One region of the Sedimentibacter sp. genome, then DNA from elsewhere that is predicted to be linked to it. Evidence: riboswitches for the same ligand, from Rfam matches in the RefSeq annotation. Region 1 holds a riboswitch; each other region holds the start of a gene.
The links. A riboswitch is a leader RNA that binds a small molecule or an ion and turns the genes downstream of it on or off. The one in region 1 is predicted to bind glycine.
Positions count from the first base shown of each region.

Region 1 (6,076 bases):
ACCCCAAGGTAATCAGGGCTTCAATGGGTGCCTTGTTCAGGGTAAATTTCAGGTATTACGACAATTTCGAACAGTACAGGGCTGAATTCAAGGAGCACATGATTTACACGTTCATGCTGGATGGTGCAAAATCGCTTAAGGATGTAAAACATGATGAATACAAAAAATTCTCGTTGGTGTTCGGAAATGAGGCAACCGGACTGGATTCAAGCTTTGCCGGTGCAGGAACAAGCGTGCTTATCAAGCATACGGACAGAATAGATTCCTTGAACCTCACAATTGCAGCAGGCATTGCAATGTATCATTTTTGCAGCTGATTGGAAAAACATGAATATAATAGAAATTAAAGGATAAATATTTGATAATCTAATGCAGATAATATATCTGATGAAGCTCTCAAGCTCATATATTATTTTAGAGAGGATGATTTAAAATAAAGAACTTTAATTTCAACAACAGAAAAGATAATAACAATGACAGGCTGTTTAGCACAGAAGAGCAGTCAAAACTTGACAGCCAGCAGAATTTCAGGGATCAGCTGAGAAATCTGAACGACAACAACAGAAATGATAACAACAGAAATGAAAACAGAAACGATAACAACCGTTTCGACAACAGAAATGACAACAACAGAAATGACAACAACAGAAACGACAACAACAGAAACAATAACAATCGTTTTGACAACAGGAATGACAACAACAGAAACGATAACAACAGAAACGATAACAATCGTTTTGACAACAAGAACGACAACAACAGAAACAATGAAAATAACAAGAACAGAAACAATAACGACAATTTCAGATAGTAATCTGATTTTGCCGCACTTGTTGTTTTTAAGAAAAAAACGGTCATTGACCGTTTTTTTTATACCATATTTTCCAATATATCATCTGCCATCCTGTTTATGCTTTCAGTATCAATCTCCAGCATCCTGTTATCCTGCCTGAAGGTTTTTTTCACCATCTTCATTATGAGCAGGTCAAAAAGCTTGTATGGCTTTGTTTTAAACCTTCCTCCGAAGCATTGTATTGAAAATGACTTGTCCAGAAGCTTTTTCGGGAAGTTGTGCAGCAGGTACTGGTTGACTTTTTCCGGAAAACCGCAGCAAATGTAAATGGCGGTCTTCTTTTTCATAAGAACATCCACGTTGTCCTTTATGAAATCAAGGGTTGATTGGTGTATGTTGTTAAATCTTATACAGCTGCCTATTACAACGACGTCGTAATCTTTGGGGTCAGGTTTTGACCTGGTCAGGTTTACGGTTTCTGCGCCGGGAAGTTTGTCAGCCAGCATTTTTGCACACATTTCCGTGGTGCTGTTGTTGCTTGCATACGCTATTAGAATTCTCATTTTGAGCTCCATTCTATAAGATAATAAAATGATAATATTATATTCATGAATTGTCAAGTTCATGAGTTGTCACAAATGTAACATTAATAAAAATGCATTAAGAACAAAACATAAAAGTAGTTTTTTTAACATGCAAAAACTATTGACAAAGGCAGATTTCAAGCATTATAATGATAATGTCAAACATATAGAATAATTTGACATAAAGATAAAAGTTAATAAATATAATATTGAGTGATGGGCACAGGAGAGTTCCGAAAGGACGCCGAAGAAGCAAATTGCACTGGTCGGGTGCAACGAAACTTTCAGGCAAAAGGGCTGTGTCCGGACAATACTCTGAATAGCAATCTGAGACAGAGGTAATGACGCACGTTGTTACGCTGTCTTTTTTTTCAGCAAAATTGGAAAATTTTGCAAATATATATTAAGGAGTGATGAAGTGAAAACGACACCATTATACGAAAAGCACATGGAGCTTAATGGAAAAATCATTGATTTCGGAGGCTGGGCGCTGCCGGTGGAGTACTCGGGAATCATACCCGAGCACGAAGCCGTGAGGAATGCTGCAGGACTCTTTGATGTATCCCACATGGGAGAAATAACCGTAAAGGGACAGGATGCCGAGAAATATTTGCAGATGGTTGTGACAAACGACATTTCGGTTCTATCGGAAGGGCAGATAGCATATACCCCAATGTGCTATACAGACGGCGGAGTAGTTGACGACCTTTTGGTCTACAAGTACAGCTGCACGGATTATCTGCTGGTTGTCAATGCCTCAAACATCCAAAAGGATTTTCAGTGGCTTGAATCACAGACATTCGGAGATGTCCAGGTAAGTAACGTATCTGACGAATATGCCCAGCTTGCTCTTCAGGGACCTAGGGCACAGGATATTCTGCAGAAGCTTGTTGTGATTGATCTTGATGAGCTTGAGTTTTATCATTTTGCAGATAACGTTAAGGTAGGGGAGTTCAGAGTTCTGGTATCACGCACCGGATACACGGGTGAAGACGGGTTTGAGCTGTACTTTGACGCTAAGGATGCTCCAAAGCTTTGGGATGCCATACTTGAAGCAGGAAAAGATGAAGGGCTTGTACCTGCAGGTTTGGGAGCCAGGGACACCCTTAGATTTGAGGCTGCCCTTCCGCTGTACGGACAGGAAATCGACAAGGACATAACTCCGCTGGAAGCAGGTCTTGGATTTTTTGTGAAGATGGGCAAGGAAAATTTCATAGGCAAGGAAGCTCTTGAAAAACAAAAGGCAGAAGGTCTCAAAAGAAAGGTTGTTGGATTTGAAATGGTTGACAGGGGAATACCCAGAAGCCACTATGAGGTTATGGCAGACAGCAGAAAGATAGGATATGTGACCACAGGAAGCTATTCTCCCACGTTGAAGAAAAACATAGGACTTGCGCTGATTGAAGCCGAGTACGCAAAGGAAGGAACGGAAATTGAAATATTGATAAGAAACAAAAGCCTGAAAGCAAAGATAATCAAAAAAACGTTCTACACGAAAAAATATAAAAAGTAAATCATTTTAATTAAGAATGAAGAGTGAAGAATTAAGAATTATAAGCTTATTGTATGTCATCCACATGGATGAAGGATCGTATTATGGCAATGTAAGTAAAAAAGAATTATAGAAAAACAATGCTAGTCAATGCTTGTGCATTGTCGAATTAAACTATCGTTATCAGGAGGATATTATGAAAGTATTGAATGAACTTAAGTATTCGGAATCACATGAGTGGATAAAGGTTGAAGGAAGTAAAGCATATGTGGGAATAACAGACTATGCACAGGATCATTTGGGAGATGTTGTGTACGTTGAACTTCCTGAAGTGGGAACAGATGTTGCAGCTGGAGACCAGTGCATAGTTTTAGAATCCGTAAAGGCGGCATCCGACGTGTACACACCTGTATCGGGAAAGGTTGTTGAAGTCAACGAAAATCTTTCCGACAATCCCGGCTCCATAAATGAAAATCCATATGAGTCATGGATCATGGCTGTAGAATTGTCTAATCCCGCAGAAATTGATTCGCTTATGAGTGCAGAAGACTACGAAAAAATATGCGATTAAGGAGATATTATGGCTAGATATATTGGAAATACTGATGAAGACAGAAGGCTGATGCTTAAGGAAATTGGTTATCCAGACATAGAATCTCTTTTCAAGGCCGTACCGGATTCGGTGCATTTGAAGGACAAACTGAACATTCCAGAGGCGTTGTCGGAAATGGAGCTTGTCAGGAGCATGAAAAACATGGCGATGGAAAATGTCAGCACCGATGACTGCGCATGTTTCCTGGGGGCCGGCTCCTACGACCACTACATTCCTTCTGCCATAGACCAGCTTGTTTCAAGGCAGGAATTTTATACAGCCTACACTCCCTACCAGCCTGAAATAAGCCAGGGAACGCTGCAGGCAATTTTTGAGTACCAGACCATGATCTGTGAGCTCACAGGCATGGCAGTTTCAAACGCATCCATGTACGACGGAGCAACCGCTCTCACGGAAGCGGCAATTATGGCATGCGAAGCCGTAAAAAGACCTGAAATCCTGGTTGCATCAACTGTTCACCCTGAAAGCCGCCAGGTTCTTAAGACTTATGCGCAGTTCAGGAACATGAAGGTTACTGAAATTAATTTCAGTAACGGCCAGCTGGACATGGATGACCTAAATTCTAAGCTGAGCAGTGACACAGCCGCCGTTATAATTCAAAGTCCGAACTTTTTCGGGATAATTGAAGACATAGGAAAAGCTGCAGACATGGCTCATGCAAACAAAAGCCTTCTGGTTGTAAGCGCAGACCCCATATCTCTTTCCATACTGAAAAGTCCAGGCGAACTGGGAGCAGACATAGCAGTGGGAGAAGGACAGTCATTGGGAAACCAGCTGAGCTTCGGAGGACCCTACCTGGGGTTCATGGCTGTAACAGAAAAGCTCATGCGCAAGATGCCCGGAAGAATCGTAGGCCAGACAAATGACGCTGAAGGAAACAGAGGCTTCGTGCTTACTTTGCAGACCAGGGAACAGCACATACGAAGGGAAAAAGCAACGTCAAACATATGCTCGAACCAGGCCCTGAACGCACTTCAGGTAACCATGTACCTGACATTCATGGGAAAGGAAGGGCTTAAGAAGGTTGCGGAGCTTTGCCTTAACAAAGCGCACTACGCTCATGATGCCCTTGTTGGTACGGGAAAATTCAGCCCATTGTTCACCGCTCCTTTTTTCAAGGAATTTGCGTTGAAAAGCAGCGAAAATGTGTATGATTTGAACGGCAGGCTCTTAGAAAGCAAAATCATGGGCGGATATGATCTAGGTAAGGATTACCCGGAGCTTGAAAACGGATGGCTTGTGGCAGTGACCGAAAAAAGAACAAGACAGGAAATAGACCTGTTGGCAGGAAAGGCAGGGGAGTAGTATGCAGAAACATAAGTCATTGATATTTGAAATGAGCCGCGAAGGAAGAAAGGCATATTCTCTTCCCGAGTGCGACGTGCCCAGTCTTACCATAAATGATGTGATTGACAGCAAGTATCTCAGACAAGAGCTGCCCATGCTTCCGGAGGTCAGCGAGCTTGATGCGGTAAGGCACTTTACGCAGCTTTCACAGAGAAATCACGGCGTGGATTCGGGCTTTTATCCGCTGGGAAGCTGCACCATGAAATACAACCCAAAGGTCAACGAGCAGGTTGCAAGGCTTGAAGGCTTTTCAAAAATTCATCCCTGCCAGCCTGAAAGCACGGTTCAGGGGGCTTTGAAGCTCATGTACGACCTTGGAGACATGCTTTCTGAAATTACAGGCATGGACGGTTTCACGCTGCAGCCGGCAGCAGGAGCTCACGGGGAACTGGCAGGGCTCATGATAATCAAAGCATATCATAACAACAATAATGATTTGAAAAGGACGAAAATAGTTGTTCCTGATTCTGCCCACGGAACAAATCCGGCATCTGCCGCAGTGGCAGGATTTGATGTGGTAGAAGTGAAATCAGCAGAAAACGGACTGGTTGACATGGAGTCCCTCAAGGCAGTAATGAGCGATGAAGTAGCAGGCTTCATGCTCACAAACCCCAATACGCTTGGGCTGTTTGATTCAAACATACTAGAAATTTCAAAGATAGTCCATGAAGCAGGCGGGCTTATGTACTATGACGGTGCCAACGCCAATGCCATACTTGGAATTTCAAGACCCGGAGACATGGGATTTGACGTTGTCCACCTGAACCTGCACAAGACGTTCAGCACTCCTCACGGAGGAGGAGGTCCGGGAGCCGGACCAGTTGGTGTCAAAAAGAATCTTGTTCCGTTCCTGCCGGTACCCGTTGCAGCAAAAAAAGAAGAAAAGTACTATCTTGATTACGACAGACCTCTGTCCATAGGAAAGGTGAAGTCGTTGTACGGCAACTTCGGCATACTTGTGAGGGCATATGCCTTCATCAAGAGCATGGGTCCTGACGGCTTGAAACAGGTGGCGGAAAATGCCGTGCTAAGTGCAAACTACATTGCAGGGAAACTCAAGGACAAATACTACCTTCCTGTTGACAGGGAATGCATGCATGAATGCGTGCTGTCAGGAGACTGGCAGAAGAAGAATAGCGGAGTGTCAACACTGGACATCGCCAAGAGGCTTTTGGACTTCGGGTTCCATCCGCCGACAATCTACTTCCCGCTTATAGTTTCTGAGGCAATGATGATAGAGCCAACGG
Region 1 is NZ_JBCFAS010000003.1:86,253-92,328, forward strand. It holds gene AAGU76_RS12305 (TrmH family RNA methyltransferase) at 1-317, shown strand, start outside; gene AAGU76_RS12310 (flavodoxin domain-containing protein) at 871-1,356, opposite strand; glycine riboswitch at 1,591-1,687, shown strand; gene gcvT (glycine cleavage system aminomethyltransferase GcvT) at 1,796-2,890, shown strand; gene gcvH (glycine cleavage system protein GcvH) at 3,066-3,440, shown strand; gene gcvPA (aminomethyl-transferring glycine dehydrogenase subunit GcvPA) at 3,450-4,787, shown strand; gene gcvPB (aminomethyl-transferring glycine dehydrogenase subunit GcvPB) at 4,789-6,076, shown strand, end outside.

Region 2 (6,076 bases), on a different contig from region 1:
ACACAATCGTTGACAACAGAGTTTACCTTCCGCTTAGATACATAGGCGAAACATTCGGCGAAGAGGTGTACTGGGACAATGATGCAAGAAAGGCTTACGTTCTGAGGGGAGATTTAAGGATTGACATGACCGGAATAATCGTTGACTCAAGAACCATGGTCAAGGTAAGGGATTTCGAGAAGCTGGGATACAAGATCAACTATACCCAGGACGGCACATGGTCTACAGCCGTAATTGAAAAACAAAGCCACTAGTAATAAAGACTACAGGCGGTGCAATGCACCGCCTGTTTGTATTATTGCTGCTCGGTTTCTTTTTTCCAGTTTAAGGTTGTCTCACTTTTCATTGAATCAAAGTACACTTTTGTTTCAGACGCAATGACATTCCTCAGCCCAACCAATGCTATGAGGTTAGGGATAGCCATGAGCCCGTTTACGATATCCGCAAGAATCCATATCATGTCCAGCTTTAGAAATGCTCCCACGCCTACAAGAACTATGAAAACCAACCTGTAAGCTGTTATAGCCTTTACGCCGAACAGATACTCCGTGCATCTTTCACCATAGTAGTTCCATCCAAGAATGGTTGTGAAGGCAAAAAATATGAGTCCCACAGTCACAATGTAAGGTCCGATAACCGGAAGGCCCGTATTGAAAGCCTCGTTGGTCATGCTTGCACCAACCAGGTCTCCGCTCCAGACACCTGTCATTATGAGCATCATGCCGGTCATGGTGCAGATGATTATGGTGTCAAAAAATGTGCCGGTCATGGAAATGAGTCCCTGCTTTACACAGGAGTTTGTTTTAGCTGCTGCGGTTGCAATTGGCGCACTGCCTAGTCCCGATTCGTTGGAGAAGACACCTCTTGCAACACCGTTTCGCATTGCATAAAGGACGCTTGCTCCCAGAAATCCTCCGGTAGCAGCTGTTGTTGTAAATGCGCTTTTTATAACCAGAAGAAAGGTCTGCGGGATAAGGCTGATGTTTGTTATCATGATGAACAATGCTCCCATAACGTAAAACACTGCCATAAAAGGAACAATGATTTCGGAAATTCTTGCAATGCTCTTTATCCCTCCGAGAGTTACCAAAGCGACTACCGCAGTCAAAAATACAGAAGTGGCAACTACCGGAATGTTGAATGTAAGTTTTACGGCATCTGTTATAGCATTTATTTGAGGAAATGTTCCTATTCCGAAGAATGCCACCGCAATGCCGAAGGCGGCAAACATTTTAGCCAGGAATCTGTTTCCCAGCCCTTTTTCAATATAGTACATGGGACCGCCCGACATTTGACCATTGTCGTCCACAACTCTGTATTTTACTGACAGCAGGCATTCTCCATACTTGGTTGCCATACCGAAGAATGCGGCTACCCACATCCAGAACAGTGCTCCCGGACCGCCTGCCTTTATGGCGGTTGCCACACCGACTATGTTTCCTGTGCCTATAGTCGCAGCCAATGCGGTGCATAGAGCCTGAAAGCTTGATACGTCACCTTCTGCCCCTTGTTCTGTGTCCTTTGAAAAAACATACTTTAATGCAAGCGGAAGCCTGAAGACCTGAATCAGTCCCAGTTTGAATGTAAGATATACTCCTGTTCCCACCAGAAGAATAAGAAGCGGCGGTCCCCATATGAAAGAATCTGCCTTTTCCAGAAATAATGTAACGTTTTGCATTTTTACCTCCCTAATTTTTGCTGTAACGTTATTAAGGAAGCCTCTTAAGACAAAAAAACCAAGTCAATAGACCTGGCCCCAAAAAATCAGTCTGCTCTGTCCTTTTACCTGAGAGATTGACCGGATATCCGGCTTGCTCCTTCGGTGCTCGTTTGAGGCTCTCCAGAGTTTCGTCCGATAGCGGTCCTTTTGCCTGAAAGCGTGACTCCTTCGGCGGATCAATGATCTCTCTCCCACTACCATCATTCGAACTATATAATTTTCCACGAGCGTGATTATATCATGAGCAGTGGGAAAACAAAAGGAAAAAGTTCAGAAAAAACAAATAGGAAATTGAAAGCGATTTTCATTCTACTATTGTTATGACATGACACGGGAAAATATGAGCTACTTATATTACGATCAAGGCAGAAAAAACATACAACACTGCAAGCATGATTCCGTTTATAAGCGTGAATACTCCCAGGTATCTTAAGGGTTTTGCATTTTCCGTCTGCACATAGAGCTTGTACGAAATGAGACTTGCCAGGGATGCAACGAGGGTACCCAGTCCGCCTATGTTTGTCCCCACAACAAGAGACTTAAAGTTTCCGGTGAAGTTTGAAAGCAGCACCGCTGTTGGAACGTTGCTCAGAAATTGGCTAAGCCCAACGGAAAAAAGCAGTTCCCTTCCTTCAATCAAACCGGAAAGGAATGTTTTGACTGCTTCCATGTTACCCATGTTTCCAGTAAACACGAAGAACAGCACAAATGTTGCCAGAAGGCTGTAATCAACTTCCCGAAGGAGCTTTCTGTCCATTGCAGCCACAGAAGTAAGAACAGCAACAAATGTTATTCTGTAGTCAGCCAGTCTGAATACTGCAGCCAGGCAAAGCGCAAACAGCACCAGGTATGCAGATAGCTTTTTGGGGCTGCTTATTTTTTCCTTGCGGTTAAATTCCACATTGATAACTTCTCTTTTGCCGAATATGGAAAAGATGAGTATGAGTACAAGACCGGCAGCTGCAATTGGAATAGTAATCCTGAAAAAATCTGCGGCATTTATGTTATAAAATGAGTAAAGGTAAAGATTCTGAGGGTTCCCTACGGGAGTGAGCATGCTTCCGAGGTTTGCCGCCACCGTCTGCATGACCGTGACGGTGATGAGGTGGTCGGTCTGCGCGGTTATGGTTAAAACCAGAATTGAAAATGGAACAAAAGTAATGAGAGCTACGTCATTTGTAATGAGCATGGAGCTGAAAAAGCAAATGAGCACCAAACTTAAGAAAAGCCCTCTTGTGTTTTGTGAACCTGAGGTCATTTTCTGTGCCAGCACGTTGAAAAGTCCTATTTCCTTCAGGCCAGCCACTATTGCCATAAGGCAGAAAAGCAAGACCAGGACTTTAAAGTCAATGTATGAAACATATTTTTCCGACGGCGGAACAAAGAGTGCTGTTGCGGCAGCAGCAGCAAAGGATATTACCAGCACGGCTTCTTTTTTAACAAAATTTATTATTGATTTCATATGTATCTCCTTGTCACAAGGGACATTATACCACAAAAGAAAATTTTGTTAATATTTTTTTGATTGCGACGACTCATATCCAGCCTTATTTACAGTTTTTTGTCCTTGTAATAGCGGCAAAATTGCAATATAATTAATTGATTAGAGATGATGTTACATAAATTTAATATATGAGAAGGTTTATTATGATCAGGATTACAATAAATGAAGCTGCAAAGGTGCTAAGTTCAGAATGCAGGGGGGACACAGAACGGTTGATAGAAGGTGTCAGCATTGATTCCAGAAAGGTATCCCCAAACAATTTGTTTGTTCCCATCAAAGGACAAACCGTAAACGGTCACAAGTTTATAGATGATGTAGTGAGAAAGGGGGCATGTGCAACTCTTTGGAACAAGGACGAGCCTAATCCTCCGGAGAGCATCGCTGTGATTTTGGTGGATGATACAGTCAAGGCTCTGCAGGATTTGTCATTTTACTACAGAAATAAGCTGAATGTGAAGATCGTGGGAGTGACCGGAAGCAACGGAAAGACATCAACCAAGGACATTACCGCAGGCATACTGTCCCAGAGGTTTAAGACTCAGAAGACCATGGGAAACTTCAATACTGAAATAGGCGTTCCCTACACACTTCTGAGTCTTGATGAGGACTGCCAGGTGGCTGTCATTGAGATGGGAATGGAAAGAAAGGGAGAAATAGATTTTCTTACACGCCTTGTTCAGCCGGACATAGGAGTCATAACCAGCGTGGGACTTGTGCACATAGATAACTTTCCGTCTATCGAAGAAATTGCAAAAGCAAAGCTTGAAATCACAAATGGTATAAAAGAAAACGGCCTGTTCATCTATTTCGGAGACGACCAGCTCATTGAAAGAACCGTAAACAGCACGGATATTCATAAGAGCATCAGAAAACAGACATTCGGCCTTGAAAAGCACAACACACTGTACCTTACGGACTTCTCCGAAAACATGGAAGGAATAACGTTCAAGGTCAGCGACGAGCATATGGGAGAGCTGCATATGGAAATGCTGGGCAAGCACCAGTCATTGAACGCCATGGCTGCAATTCTGGCTGCAAAGGAACTGGGCATGACCAGCGAGGAAATCAGCCTGGGTCTTTTGAAAATAGAAAAGACAGGACTTCGAAACGAAGTGTTTAAAATAAACAAGTGCACCATATTGAACGACTGCTACAAGTCAAATCCCGTAAGCATAAGTGCAGCGCTTGACATATTGGAACTGTTTCCTGCAAGGAAGAAGGTTGTGGTCCTGGGGGACATGGCAGGCTACAGGGAAATGAGCCAGGACATGCACTACGGAGTCGGCAGAAGCCTCGCATCCCACCATATTGACGAGCTTGTTACCATTGGTCAGGAAGCAAGGTTCATGGCCAGGGGAGCAAGGGAAAACACCGGCATAAAAAGCATAATACAATTTGATACCAAGGAAGAGGCAGCTGATTACCTTAAAAAGTACATGAGCGATGACTGCGCTATTCTCATAAAGGGATCCAGGTTTTTAAAGCTGGAATACATAGCAAACACATTGAAGGATTTGGAGGGGAACAATGAATAAAACAAGACTGGCCATACTTTTCGGGGGAAAATCTGACGAATATTCCGTATCGCTGCATTCAGCGGCAGCCATAATTAAAAACGTGCCTCAGGATATGTTTGATGTGACGCTGGTAGGAATCACCAGAGACGGCAAATGGCTTCACTATGAGGGAACAGCAGACAGGATTAATGACGACACATGGCACCACGAAATGCTCAGTCCTGTGATTCTGAGCATGGACAACAACTTCAGGGGACTTATAAAGCTTGACGAAAAAGGCGGAACCTTTGAAAAGATAGCAATAGACTGCATATTCCCGGTTCTGCACGGTAAAAACGGCGAGGACGGTACAATCCAGGGATTATGCCAGATGACGGGCATTCCATTTGTGGGCTGCGGCATGACAGCCTCAGCAGTTAGCATGGACAAGGAATTTACCCATGCCATCTGCGAAAGGGCAGGAATAAGAATGGCTCCATATGTCAGAGCAGCCAGGTCCGGGAATCTTAACGTGAAAAAGCTGTATGAAGAATCGCTGGAAAAGCTGTCACTTCCCATGTTCATCAAGCCTGCCAACAACGGTTCGTCGCTTGGCATAAGCAAGATAAGAAACTACAATGAATTTGAAAAGGGAATAATGGAAGCATTCGAATATGACGACAAGGTTATTATTGAAAAGATGATCGAAGGCTTTGAAATCGGCTGCGCCGTGGTTGGAAACGAGGAACTTCTCATCGGAGAAGTGGATGAAATAGATACAAAGAACGACTTCTTCGACTATGTGGAGAAGTATTCCCAGCACAATTCCAAGATACACTGCCCCGCTCGCATAAGCGATGAGCTTAAGGCAGAAGCAAAAAAAACAGCAGAAAAGACCTACAGGGCTTTGGGCTGCAAGGGCCTTTCAAGGGTGGACATGTTTCTTGCTCCCGATAACACAATATACCTGAATGAAATAAACACCATACCTGGGCTCACGGACCTCAGCAGGTATCCGTCTATGCTTAAAAAAATCGGAATAGAATACAAGGACCTGATTGTGAAGCTGGTGGACCTGGCCATGGAAGGCAATTAAGAGCTAATTTAATTAACAGTGAAGAATGAAGAATTAAGAATTAAAAGAAGGAATTGTGCTGAGGCACAATTCCCACCTAAATTCTTAATTCTTATTTTTTAATTCTCAATTATTTTTTCAGTCCTAGGATTTCTCTTGCTTCATCAGGGGTTGCCACTTCACGGCCCATTTCTTTTGACAGACGAGCCAATCTTTCAACAAGCTGTGCATTTGATGTGGCCAGCTGTCCCTTGCTGTAGTAGATGTTGTCTTCAAATCCT
Region 2 is NZ_JBCFAS010000006.1:79,760-85,835, forward strand. It holds gene AAGU76_RS18050 (copper amine oxidase N-terminal domain-containing protein) at 1-254, shown strand, start outside; gene AAGU76_RS18055 (sodium:alanine symporter family protein) at 296-1,678, opposite strand; glycine riboswitch at 1,765-1,854, opposite strand; gene AAGU76_RS18060 (SLC13 family permease) at 2,070-3,182, opposite strand; gene murF (UDP-N-acetylmuramoyl-tripeptide--D-alanyl-D-alanine ligase) at 3,368-4,759, shown strand; gene AAGU76_RS18070 (D-alanine--D-alanine ligase family protein) at 4,752-5,816, shown strand; gene AAGU76_RS18075 (3-keto-5-aminohexanoate cleavage protein) at 5,926-6,076, opposite strand, start outside.
Region 2: it holds a riboswitch for glycine, as region 1 does, so the genes downstream of both, AAGU76_RS18055 (sodium:alanine symporter family protein) here and gcvT (glycine cleavage system aminomethyltransferase GcvT) in region 1, are expected to answer to the same signal.

Region 3 (6,076 bases), on a different contig from region 1:
GCATCTAGCTTTTCTGCCAGGTTTGCAGCTATGGTATTCGCCTGGATTTCAAGCTCCTCGCTTAAACCTCCTCTGGCAGGCAGAACCAACAGGTTTTTTATTCCCTTTTTCCTTTTCATCTGCCTCACTACACAGGCCATGGTCGTTCCACCGGTAATTCCTAATATCGTATCGTTTTTTATAAGATCCAGAATAATTTCAGCAGCCTTCTTGCCCAGATCGTTGAATACGAAACTGTCCTTCTCGGAGTTGCCTGCAACGACTGCAACCTTCTTTAGCTTTAGCTTTTCCATGAGCTTTAATTCCAGATCGGACAAATTTTTTATGTAGTAAAAACTGTTGTGAATTTCCGACAGCACATTCTCCCCTTCCTTTGTGAGTTCCACTCCGGCGGTCTTGATATCAATCAGGTTCATTTCCTTCAGCTTATCAATTTCGGTACGCATTGTTCTTTCGGTTATTCCAAGTTTTGCGGATAGAGATCTTCTTCCGATGGGCTGCTGTGAGCTTATTACTTTCAATATTTCATATCTCTTCATGAACAGCTCGACAGTTTCGGGAACTATTTTGTTTTGAATTTCAAGCAGTTTGTTTTTTTCCATACATCCCTCCGGGATAGTTTGTGTCCCTGTTGTTCGTTTTACGTCCCTAGGTTTATTCTACCATATTTGAACCATATTGCAATAGTATTTTTGAATTTTGGAATTTAATTTTAGATTGGTCATCAGATATGAATTGAGATATGTGTCATACTATTTATTAATAGTGTCGCATTTATATTTTTGATTATATCACAGCATCAAGGTGCTGTACAGTAAAAACCGCAAAAATAAATCAGTAATTTTTGATAAAATTCCTTATTTAATTACACACAAAAAAAGAATATTCAACTTCATTTATTGAATATTCTGTCCTATTGTTAAACTCTTAATTCTTAACTCTTAATTCTTAATTGCTTTTATTAGTATCTTCTTCGCATGGAAGAGGACGGTATCCTCATTTCATCTCTGTACTTGGCCACGGTTCTTCTTGATATGCTGATTCCATCAGAACATAGCATTTCTGCAATCTTTTGATCGCTTAAAGGTTTTTGTGCGTTTTCATCGTTTATAAGCTTCTGAATCTGAGTCTTGACGCTAGTGGAGGATATTCCCTCACCGTCGCTTTCGCTTAAGCTGCTGGCGAAAAAATACTTAAGCTCAAACAAACCTATCGGCGTCTGAACATACTTTCCGTTTGTGGCTCTGCTTACTGTTGATTCATGAACGCCTATGTCGTCGGCAACATCTTTGAGAACCAGAGGCTTCAAGGCAGTCTTTCCTTCATCGAAAAACCTTCTTTGAAATTTAAGGATTGATTCAACAACCTTGTACAATGTCATTCTTCTTTGTTCTATGCTCTTTATGAGCCACATGGACGAATTGAGCTTGTCCGTCAGGAACTTGTTTGCTTCCTTGTCATCCAGGTTGGTGATCATATTCTTGTAATAGCTGCTTATAGTCAAAAGCGGCAGGTTGTTGTCATTAACAATGATGATGTATTCACCGTTTATCTTTTCAATTGTAACGTCCGGTACAATGTATCTGATGGAATCGCTGTCAACAATGAACCCTCTCGAAGGCTTCGGCTCAAGCATCTTTATTATGTCGCAGATGCTTTGCACCCTGGTCACTGTAATGTGCAGGTCCTTGGCTATTTTTTGAATCTTGTTCGTGGCTATTTCTTCAAGATACTTTTCTGCTATGATGTACGCATTTTTGTCCTGTATGCCCTTTTCCTTAAGCTGTATCATGAGGCATTCGCTCAAATTCCTGGCGCCCACGCCTACAGGGTCAAATGTTTGAATGAGTCTTAACACCCTTTCAACTTCCACAACATCCTCGTTCAGCAATAGGCTGATATCCTGAACTGAACATCCCAGATAGCCCTTGTTGTCCAGAGATTCTATGATGAACTCACCGATTCTCTTTTCCTTGTTTGTCTTGACCGACACTCCAAGCTGCACCATCAGGTGGTCCTTCAGGGACATTTTCTTGGATGTGTAGCTTTCAAATGTTTGCTTATCATCGGAATCAGATGACTTTTCATAAGCCTTGTAGCTTAAATCATCATATTTTTCGGTAATTTCCTTCCAATCGATTTCATCCTTGCCGTTATCGTTTTTCGGTTCGAAATCCACCTGCTCCTCACCTGAGACAGATTCCTGACCCTTGTTGTCTACGGATTCAAGAAAAGGATTTACCTCAAGCTGTTTGTATATAAACTCCATCAGTTCTACGTTATTAAATTGCAATATTTGTATAGCTTGTCTTAATTCCGGCGTCATGATAAGCTTTTGAGTCTGAGACAGATTCAATTCAAAGCCCATTTTCATAATATCACTCCTCGCTACCATATATTATAACAAATTTTCTTATAATTTCAACATGATATTGTTTTCTATCATATAACAAAATTTAGATATTATATATAAAACCTGATAAAAATTGTCAACATTATGATTATAACAAAAAAAACTTAACTTTGCTAAAATTTTTTTCAAAAAGAAGTAAATAATTTTCTTGATTTTTATTTCAAACAGGTATATACTAACCCCTAATAATAAATGGATGATGCTGGCGGAAGGCAGTCGACCGCCTGCGGACATGACTCTGGAGAGACTCTTAGGAGCACCGAAGGGGAAAGCTTACGGGCGAAACTCTCAGGTAAAAGGACAGAGACAGTATTTTTGTCGTTCAGAGAGACTGAAAATTTCTGAATTGGCCAAAGCTAGCCTTTGCCGGTTCAGAAAACCAGTCTCTTTTATTTTATGACGCAACTGTGCTATGACCTAACCACATTGTTACGACCGAAGGGAAGCAGAATTCATGACAGGTCAATCGCAATAATTATTTTTTGGAAATGCATATCAAGACTGCAAATACATATTACAACTTGGAGGATGAGATGAAAGGAATCATAACAATCATAGGTAAGGACCGTGTAGGCATAATCTCACAGGTGTCAACGCTTCTGGCCAACAACAACGTAAACATTCTGGATATTAACCAGACAGTAATGAGAGAGTATTTCACCATGATAATGCTTGTTGATTTCGAGCAAATGACGTCAGACTTCGTATCGCTGCAAAAGGATCTTGACACGAAGGCAAAGGAAATAAACATGGACATCAGAATGCAGCGCGAAGACATTTTTGACAAGATGTACGAAATATAGGGGGACGCATGATTAAATCAAAAAATATATTGGAAACCATCAAAATGGTTGACGAACTCAAATTTGACATAAGAACCATCACCATGGGAATATCTCTTCTTGACTGTGCAGACACAGACGGAGAAAAATCCAGAATAAAGATATACGACAAAATAGCTAGGTTATCTGAAAATTTCGTTAAAACAGTTGAGCAGACGGAAAATGAATTCGGCATTCCAATAATAAACAAAAGAATATCCGTTACTCCGATTTCAATAATTGCAGGTTCAAGCGGCGATACGGATTACGTGAAGTATGCTGAAATTCTGGACAAGGCTGCAGACGTTGCAGGGGTAAACTTTCTGGGAGGATTCTCTGCCCTCGTTCACAAGGGCTTCACAAAAGGTGATGAAATACTGCTGCGCTCCATTCCCGAAGCTCTGGCACGAACAAACAAGGTTTGTTCATCCGTTAACGTGGCAACCACAAAAGCCGGAATTAACATGGATGCTGTAAGGATGATGGGCGAAATAATAAAAGAAACCGCATACCTTACGAGAGACAATGACAGCATCGGCTGCGCAAAGCTGGTTATATTCGCCAATGCGGTTGAGGACAACCCCTTCATGGCAGGAGCATTCCATGGAACAGGCGAATCGGAAACATGCTTGAGCGTAGGTGTAAGCGGCCCAGGAGTTGTCAAGTATGCTCTTGAACAGGTTAGAGGAAAAGACTTCACAACCGTATGCGAAACCATAAAGAAAACTGCCTTCAAGATTACAAGAGCAGGAGAAGTTGTGGCTCAGGAGGTTTCCAGGAGAATGAACATACCTTTCGGCATAATGGACTTGTCCCTGGCACCTACTCCAGAGGTGGGTGACAGCGTAGCAAGGATATTGGAAGAAATAGGTCTTGAAGCATGCGGCGCACACGGCACAACAGCCGCCCTGGCACTGTTGAATGATGCCGTTAAAAAAGGCGGAATCATGGCATCTTCAAATGTTGGCGGCTTAAGCGGAGCGTTCATACCCGTAAGTGAGGATGAAGGCATGATCGAAGCTGTAAACAGAGGTTCTCTCAACATTGAAAAGCTTGAAGCCATGACCTGCGTGTGCTCAGTTGGACTTGATATGATTGCAATTCCGGGAGACACAAAAGCCAGCACAATTTCTGCCATAATTGCAGATGAGTGCGCCATAGGAGTCATAAATCAAAAATCCACTGCAGTCAGACTCATCCCGGTTTACGGAAAGACACTGGGAGACACTGCCGAGTTTGGTGGACTCTTGGGAAGAGCACCCATAATGAAGGTAAGCAGCTTCTCAAGCGATGACTTCATTGCCAGAGGCGGAAGAATACCGGCACCGATACACAGCTTCAAAAACTGACAATAAAAAAGCGGCTATTGCCGCTTTCAGATTAATACCTTTGACGTTGTCATTCTGAGGGCGTAGCCTGAAGAATCTCATCATTTCAACATTAGGAGATCCTTCGCTAACGCTCAGGATGACAGCATCTGAATTTGTATACATTCTTAAGCGGCTGTGGCCGCTTTAATTTTTCTTTTTCGTTTTTATTACCTAGCAGCAGGTTTTTTCCTTTGCTATAAACTCGTTGTCCTGCAGTATTTTGATTGCAGCGTCAGTGTTTGCATCGTTTACTAGAATGATGGGTCCAGTGCAGCCCATGCCGCTTTCCGCATACACATTGTTTTTCCATAAAAGCTTCACCGCATCTTCAAGGTCCATTATTTCAATTCCCGAAATCTGAGAAGTTACAACTTCCTTCTTGGGAGCTTTGACTTCTTCTTCATCGGACGATTTCTTAACAGATTTGGCTGACTTTAATATTTCTGCAAGGCCTGCCTTGTTTGCCTTTTCAAACTCTTCCTTTGCCACCTGTTTCAGATTTCCTTTAACAAGGTCAGCAGCAAATTTCATGGCACCTTCCACCAGAGGCTCTCCGGATGCTCTTGAAATTATAAGGATGAGCTTGTCAAAGCCTTCTCCTATTCCCGGTCCGTATCCGTAGCCCAATGATTCGTAACTCCCTCCGGTTGTATAAGATGAGAATATTTTTATCATCAGGTTGCCGGTTAAAGAATCCATTACCATTACGTCGCAGGAACCCATCAAAAGGTCGTTGCCTCTCATTACGGCACCGCCGTCGGCTCTTTGAGATGATGCGAAATTTATGTCATAGCCCTGGCTTTTCAGCTTATTCAAGGCAATTTCAGCCTGTCTGGCTCCATCCACGTTAAGGATACCAACGGTCGGATTTGAAATTCCGCAGGCTTTTGCAGTGATAATACCGTAAATGGCGTTTTTGACCATTCCTTCAACCTTGTCCGTAGAGGATGTTCCGGTGGTGGTGGCAATGAACATTTCTCTGCCTTTTCCGGGTGTCACAATTCTTCCGACAGTCGAAACTCCGATGGGGAAAGGATAGTGCATGGTTACGCATGCATCAATTTCACCTTTGTCCAGAAGCTCCTCCATCTTTTTATGAGCCTGATCTTCGTTATCTACGAAGGCTGTGGTAACTCCCTGAACACTTTTTGAACCGATTACTGTTGATTCCAGTCCGGACTTTGCAGCCTTGGCTGCTGCAGCAAATATGGTGTCTTCACCGTGCTCGCTTCCCATGGCTGTAACTGCAACTCTGGGCTTTTGCCCGTATTCGCCGCTGATCAGCGTATCCGCAAGCTGGTTGAACACTTTTCCAATGATTTGATTCACTTGTTTTTCAGACATATGCCCTCCTATTCTGCCATCAGGTTTGAAGCAAAATTCTTTAGAGCCTGTGCTATAAGTTCTTTTACCTTTTCTTCCGATATTGAGGATTTTTCGTCTTGTTTTCCTTTATTGGCTTCAACTATGAA
Region 3 is NZ_JBCFAS010000001.1:173,371-179,446, reverse strand. It holds gene AAGU76_RS00870 (sugar-binding domain-containing protein) at 1-602, opposite strand, end outside; gene rpoN (RNA polymerase factor sigma-54) at 962-2,374, opposite strand; glycine riboswitch at 2,642-2,727, shown strand; gene AAGU76_RS00860 (ACT domain-containing protein) at 2,947-3,216, shown strand; gene AAGU76_RS00855 (PFL family protein) at 3,225-4,583, shown strand; gene grdD (glycine/sarcosine/betaine reductase complex component C subunit alpha) at 4,776-5,948, opposite strand; gene grdC (glycine/sarcosine/betaine reductase complex component C subunit beta) at 5,957-6,076, opposite strand, start outside.
Region 3: it holds a riboswitch for glycine, as region 1 does, so the genes downstream of both, AAGU76_RS00860 (ACT domain-containing protein) here and gcvT (glycine cleavage system aminomethyltransferase GcvT) in region 1, are expected to answer to the same signal.

Region 4 (6,076 bases), on a different contig from region 1:
CTGATTCCGTTTGGCATGTAGCCTTCTTCAGAAGAAGCTCCTATTTTTTCACCTTTTGCAAGTTTTAATGCAAGAGGAGCCATTTTCTTAACTGCATCACGCATGCCTGCTGCTGAATTCTTTGTGGAAACAACATACAGACTTGTTTTGAACATATCAGCTCCGGGATTTTCTTTGTACATACCTGTTAAAACAGGAATGTTCAATTGATCTTTAACTGCCTTTGCAATAGTTCCACATGCAACGCCGTATCTTCCTGCATTAAATGCCGGACCAGCTATGAATAAATCTGGTTGTAATTCTTTAACCATGTCTATGATGATTTTTTGTGCTTCTTCCATGTTCTCATTGAAATAAGAGTCTCCGCACACAATTGTAGCTACAATTTGTGCTTCATCTCCGAATGCCTGCTGGAAAGCTAATCCAGGTCCTACATTGCCTTCTCTTAATTCAGCCGGAATGTGAGCCATTTCTTCTCCGCCTACATTGGCAAAGAATTGGTTTATATAGTGAACAACTTTTAGCATAATTATCTCCTCCTTCCTATCTTGCACTCAATTTGTTGAAGCCCATTTCATTGGTAGCTCCTGTAATAACCTGCAGCTCAGCAGTTATGCTTCCGTCAGCATGGAGACTGCCGTCAAAACCACCGGCAATTACATCAGCAACTTCAACGTGGCCAATTATTTTGTCCATAGGTGGAAGTTCAATTACTTCATTGGCATTTCCGCCTGTTACAACTGCATTTGCTCTTACGTCAGCGTCTGCAAGAGATTGTGATGTGCCGTCTCTTCCTGCATATTCATCTGTGATAAGAACAGTCTTAATGCCTTTGTTTTCAATTTTCTTGCAGTTCATTATAAGGTCAGTGTCAGGGTTACCGAAACCTTCTTCTGATACTATAACGCCATCAACTCCAAGATACTCAGCAAGCTTAGCACTCCAGTTTGATGATCTTTCTTTGTCTGCAAGGTACACATTTTCATTTGTGATAATAACACCAACAAAGTTCAATGTTTTTCCATGTTCAGCAAATAAGTCATGAACTACAGGGTTGTTCAAGTGGTGGTAAGTAGTGTTTTTATCGCATGCAGATACGCAGTTGCCGCTTACAATAGCGCCATCCATCATTTCTGTAGGATAAATTAATGTTGATATGGTCTGTTTAGCATCAACGCCATATACATATGTATCATGCATTAAGCCCTGGCTTTGAAGCATGCATACATAAGCAACTCTCGGAAGTTCAGGATACATTTTGATTCCTTCTACCAGAGTAGGAGTTTCAAATGTTTCAGCCTGATCTGGAGTCATGCTTTTCGCAAGTTCTCCAAGATACATAGCTACCTTGTATCCTGCAAATCTCAATGCTTTTTCATGTTCGTGCTGTTTCAGTGAATCTATTGGTTCACAAACCAATACTAAATTGTTCAATTGTGAAAATGGTGTATATTCTGCACCAGGACCAGTCATATCGATTATACCTTCCTGGAACCCAACGATCTTACCCGTTGTTACAACAGCTGCGCCTTTCAGTACATTTGTTTTGCCTGAACCCACAGTTTCAACCTTGCTTACCATGCCTGGGAATATTCCTCCAGGTCCATCTACTTTAACCCTTGGTTCGATAACATCCTTAACAGGCATTATACGAATGCTCTCACCAGGTCTTGCAAGCTCAACATCTGCTGACTTAAAATTTTGATCTTCTAGAATTAACGCTTTTACTTCTTCCTTGTTGACGTACAATGTGCCGTTTTCTACTTTGGACACTTCAGCAAACTGAATATCCTTAATAAAAATGTAGCCTAATTCTAACTTCAAAACGTTCACCTCCATATTTTTTAGCTCGTTTATATATTTAACGCGCTCTCCAGCACAGTTAAATCAATTAGTTTGAAATCTTCCTGCATTCTCTCATCAATACACATTATTCTGCACTTGTTGAAATTGTCGTAGGCCATTATGGAATTTTCTATTATGTACAGGGAATCAATATTCAAGCTGCCTTTATTATCAGAAATCATAACTGATTTATAGGGCGTTTCATTGGGTTTTACGCTGCTTGAAAGGGGGTGAGTCAACAACTCGTGTCCTTCATGCACCTTGTCCCTGATTTTTACAAGCACATCTCTGTAACTTCCGTCGATGAAGACGATTTTGTAATCATCCTTGTATTTACCGAAAACCTTTTCGTTATTAGTAATAATCATAGATACCACCTTAAATCATTATTCCCACTAAAAATAAGCTTATTCTTTTTTGTCAAAAACATTAATGTTTACATTGAACAGACTATTTTTAATTTAAACGTTATCTTTGCGGACAGTTTGAAGCATGACAATTTTAAAATTATCAGGCTTAACCAAACAGCCCGGATTTTAAGTACTTTTGCACAAAATAAAAAGCAGAAAGCAAATAAAAACCATATGCCTTCTGCTCTGTTTTCTAACCTGAGAGTTTCCTCGCAAGAGTTGCCCCTTCGGTGCTTTCGCTTTTCAGAGTTTTGTCAGTCTACGGTCCTTTTGCCTGAGATTATCATCAATAATACGGCTAATATATATTTACTTACTCCTTCGGCGCTGTTAAATACATAACAGTCTCTCCCGCAAACGTCATTCAATTATTAACTTAATTCAATTATATATAATAATTTTTAATAAATCAAGTGATATTTATTATTTTTTTTCATTTTTATTTTGGATGACCTCAAGTATTGATTCTGCTATGTTTGAAGAATGATCACCAATTCTTTCAAGGTTTCCGATGATATCAAGGAATATAATTCCTGCGCTTGGTTCGCAAATGTACTTGTTTAGCCTCTCAATGTGGTTTTTCCTTAGAGTTTTGTACATTTTATCGATTCCGCTGTCTATTTTGATTACTTCGTCACAATCATCACAATTTATGGTTGCCAGCGCAGTCAGCGAACTTTTGAAAACACTGACTGAATCTTCAAACATCTCTCTCAGCTCCTCTATCGCCTGATCGGAAAAAGGAACATTGTTATCTAACTTGTACAATACAAGCTCACCTATATTGTCTGCATGGTCTCCCACACGTTCAATATCATTGTTGGTGTTCATAAGCACGACAAGTTTGTCTTTCTCGAAATTCGTCAGCGATTCCTTGTCCAGTTTGACAAGGTACTCCAAAACCTTCTTGCTCAGCTCATTGACTTTCTTTTCTATTTCAAAAACCTTGTATGAAAGATCATCGTTGTTTGAAAGAAATGCATCAACTGCAGTCTGAAGCTGTTCCAGCGCCATGTTTCCAAGATGCAGAACCTCCTTTGAAGCCTGTGTGAGCGCTATGGAAGGAGTAACAAGTATTCTTTCATCTATATACTTGGTAACGTGCTCTTCATCGCTGCCATCGCTCTTGACGATGACCTCAGATGCCTTAACCAATAAACCGGAGAAAGGAAACATTATTACTACATTCAGAATATTGAAGAAAATGTGACCTGCTGCAATCTGTTTGGGAACATCCGCAGGTATCATTCTCATAACTGCCAATTCCACAGGCATTCTTAAGAAAATCATGAACAATAGCGTTCCTATAATGTTGAAAAGCAAGTGAATAACCGCCGCTCTTTTGGCAGTCGTGTTTGCACCCACGCTGGAAATCATGGCTGTAACACAGGTTCCGATGTTCTGTCCAAAAATTATCGGGTAGGCAGCATCGAATGAAATGACTCCCGTAGCTGCGACAGCAATCAAAATACCAGTAGTGGCACTGCTTGACTGAAGTATTGCAGTCATGACAAAACCAACAAGTATTCCCAAATATGGATTGTCAAATCTGGTCATGAGACCGGTGAAGCTTGGATTTGACTCCAAAGGCTTCATTGCATCTTTCATTATATCCATGCCGATGAACAAAATACCAAAACCTATTATAACTTCGGCAAAACTTTTTACCTTTCTTTTTTTCGCCGCTATGTGCAGAATTACTCCAACACCTACCATGAAAGTTGCAAACTTTGTAATGTTCAATGATACCAAAAATGCCGTAACTGTTGTACCGATGTTTGCTCCCATTATGATGCCAACAGCCTGGTTCAGATTCATAAGCCCTGCATTGACAAATCCCACAACCATTACCGTGGTGGCACTGCTGCTTTGTATTACTCCGGTAACCAATGTTCCGACCAACACTCCCATCAGCTTGTTTGTGGTCAGTGCTGCCAAAATGTCCTTCATCTTGCTTCCGGCGGTTCTTTGCAGCCCGTCTCCCATATAGCTCATTCCAAACAGGAACAAACCTAGGCCGCCCATTAAACTAATTGCTATATCCATACATCCTCCTAAATCATCTTTGGAAAGCCCATCTGTCTCAAGGCTTCGTACATTACTATATTTACAGAATTGGCCAGGTTCAAGCTTCTGGCATTAGCATTGTCAATCATAGGAATCTTTATCCTGCTTTCTTTAAACCTCTGATGTATGAAATCAGGGAGTCCGGCAGTTTCCTTTCCAAAAATTATGTAACATCCGTCAGTGTAGGTGACATCCGTATAAAAACGGCTTTCCTTTGTGGTTGATATAAATACCTCCTTGTTTATCACATTGCCTATAAACTCGTCAAAATTCTCATAGTAGGTAATATCTACAAGATTCCAGTAATCTAGTCCCGCTCTCTTCAGATACTTGTCCTTTACGGAAAATCCCAAGGGCTTGATAAGATGAAGCCTTGAACCCGTTGCAGCGCAGGTCCTGGCAATGTTGCCTGTGTTCTGCGGTATTTCAGGTTCAAACAAAACTATGTTTAGTGACATTTCTTTCTCCTGCGGTAGTTTATTTCAAACTCTGTAATTATAACATTAAAAGTGCATATTATAAAGACATTATTTTTTCCATATGCTGTAAATTTTCAAAGTGCCTTTGCCTTGAATTCTTTCCTGTAGTAATTGCAAAGATCTCTCACAGCGCAGTCGCTGCAGCGCGGGTTCTGTGCAATGCAAGTTTCCCTGCCGTGTGTTATAAAAAGATGATGCGTAAGATGCCATTTATACTTTGGAAGCTTCTTCATCATTTCATCCGAAACCTTGTCTGCCGTGGACCCTTCCGCCAGCCCTATTCTCCTTGTTACCCTGTATACATGAGTATCTACAGGAAATGCCGGAATGTTGAATGCTTCAACCAGCACAACAGAAGCCGTTTTTCTCCCTACACCCGGCAGTGAAATGAGATCATCCATGTTTGTCGGCACATGGCCACTGTATTTTTCCTTCAGAACCCTGCACATGGAATATATGTTTTTTGCCTTATTTTTGTACAGCCCGATTTTCTTTATTTTTTGTTCAAGCTCTTCCTGCGTCAAAGTGAGAAAGCTGTCTAAATCCGGATAGCAGGCATACATTTCGGCAGTAACCTTGTTAACGCTTTTGTCGGTAGCCTGGGCACTGAGCATCGTGGAAACCAGCAGCTGAAATGGAGTTGCGTAATCCAATCCACACTTTGCATCGGGGTATGTTTCCCTTAAAATCTCATATACCTTTGATGCCTTGTTCATCAGTAAATCTCCTTGTTGTATGTTATGATTTCTACCCTTTCATCATTATCCACAAAGTTAATTATCTTTGAAATGGCAGATTCACACAGTTTCTGGTCGTTTGACACTACAGCCACTCCTATGACAGATTTGTTCCAGATGTCGTTGAAATCCACCTCTGCCACGGAAGCATTGAATCTTGACTTTATACGTTCAATTATGCTTTTTATCACATGTCTCTTTTCCTTCAGGGAATGTGATTCATAAATCAATATCTCTATCTCGCATATTCCAATTGTCATCATAAACCTCCAGAAGTTTTTCAAATTCATGTCTAACCTTATCTTTTTCATTATTCAGGCGGTTATTCAAAACAACAGATGCTTTTTTCGCATGAAGCATCAACAGGGACCATGCGGCATAAATGCGGATCATTTCAGAAGGACTGTCAAGTTCCTTTTCAACAGCCTCATACATGGATTGAAGCCTGAGATTTCCTATAGCTATGAGGGCATTTCTTTTCCAAATGTTTTTTCCCCTCCATCCTCCCGACGTATTTCCGTATTTTTTTGCAAATTCC
Region 4 is NZ_JBCFAS010000001.1:162,236-168,311, reverse strand. It holds gene grdB (glycine reductase complex selenoprotein B) at 1-533, opposite strand, end outside; gene AAGU76_RS00820 (glycine/sarcosine/betaine reductase component B subunit) at 544-1,824, opposite strand; gene AAGU76_RS00815 (GrdX family protein) at 1,854-2,213, opposite strand; glycine riboswitch at 2,508-2,619, opposite strand; gene AAGU76_RS00810 (Na/Pi cotransporter family protein) at 2,679-4,301, opposite strand; gene trmL (tRNA (uridine(34)/cytosine(34)/5-carboxymethylaminomethyluridine(34)-2'-O)-methyltransferase TrmL) at 4,310-4,780, opposite strand; gene nth (endonuclease III) at 4,876-5,517, opposite strand; gene AAGU76_RS00795 (DUF503 domain-containing protein) at 5,517-5,798, opposite strand; gene queG (tRNA epoxyqueuosine(34) reductase QueG) at 5,758-6,076, opposite strand, start outside.
Region 4: it holds a riboswitch for glycine, as region 1 does, so the genes downstream of both, AAGU76_RS00815 (GrdX family protein) here and gcvT (glycine cleavage system aminomethyltransferase GcvT) in region 1, are expected to answer to the same signal.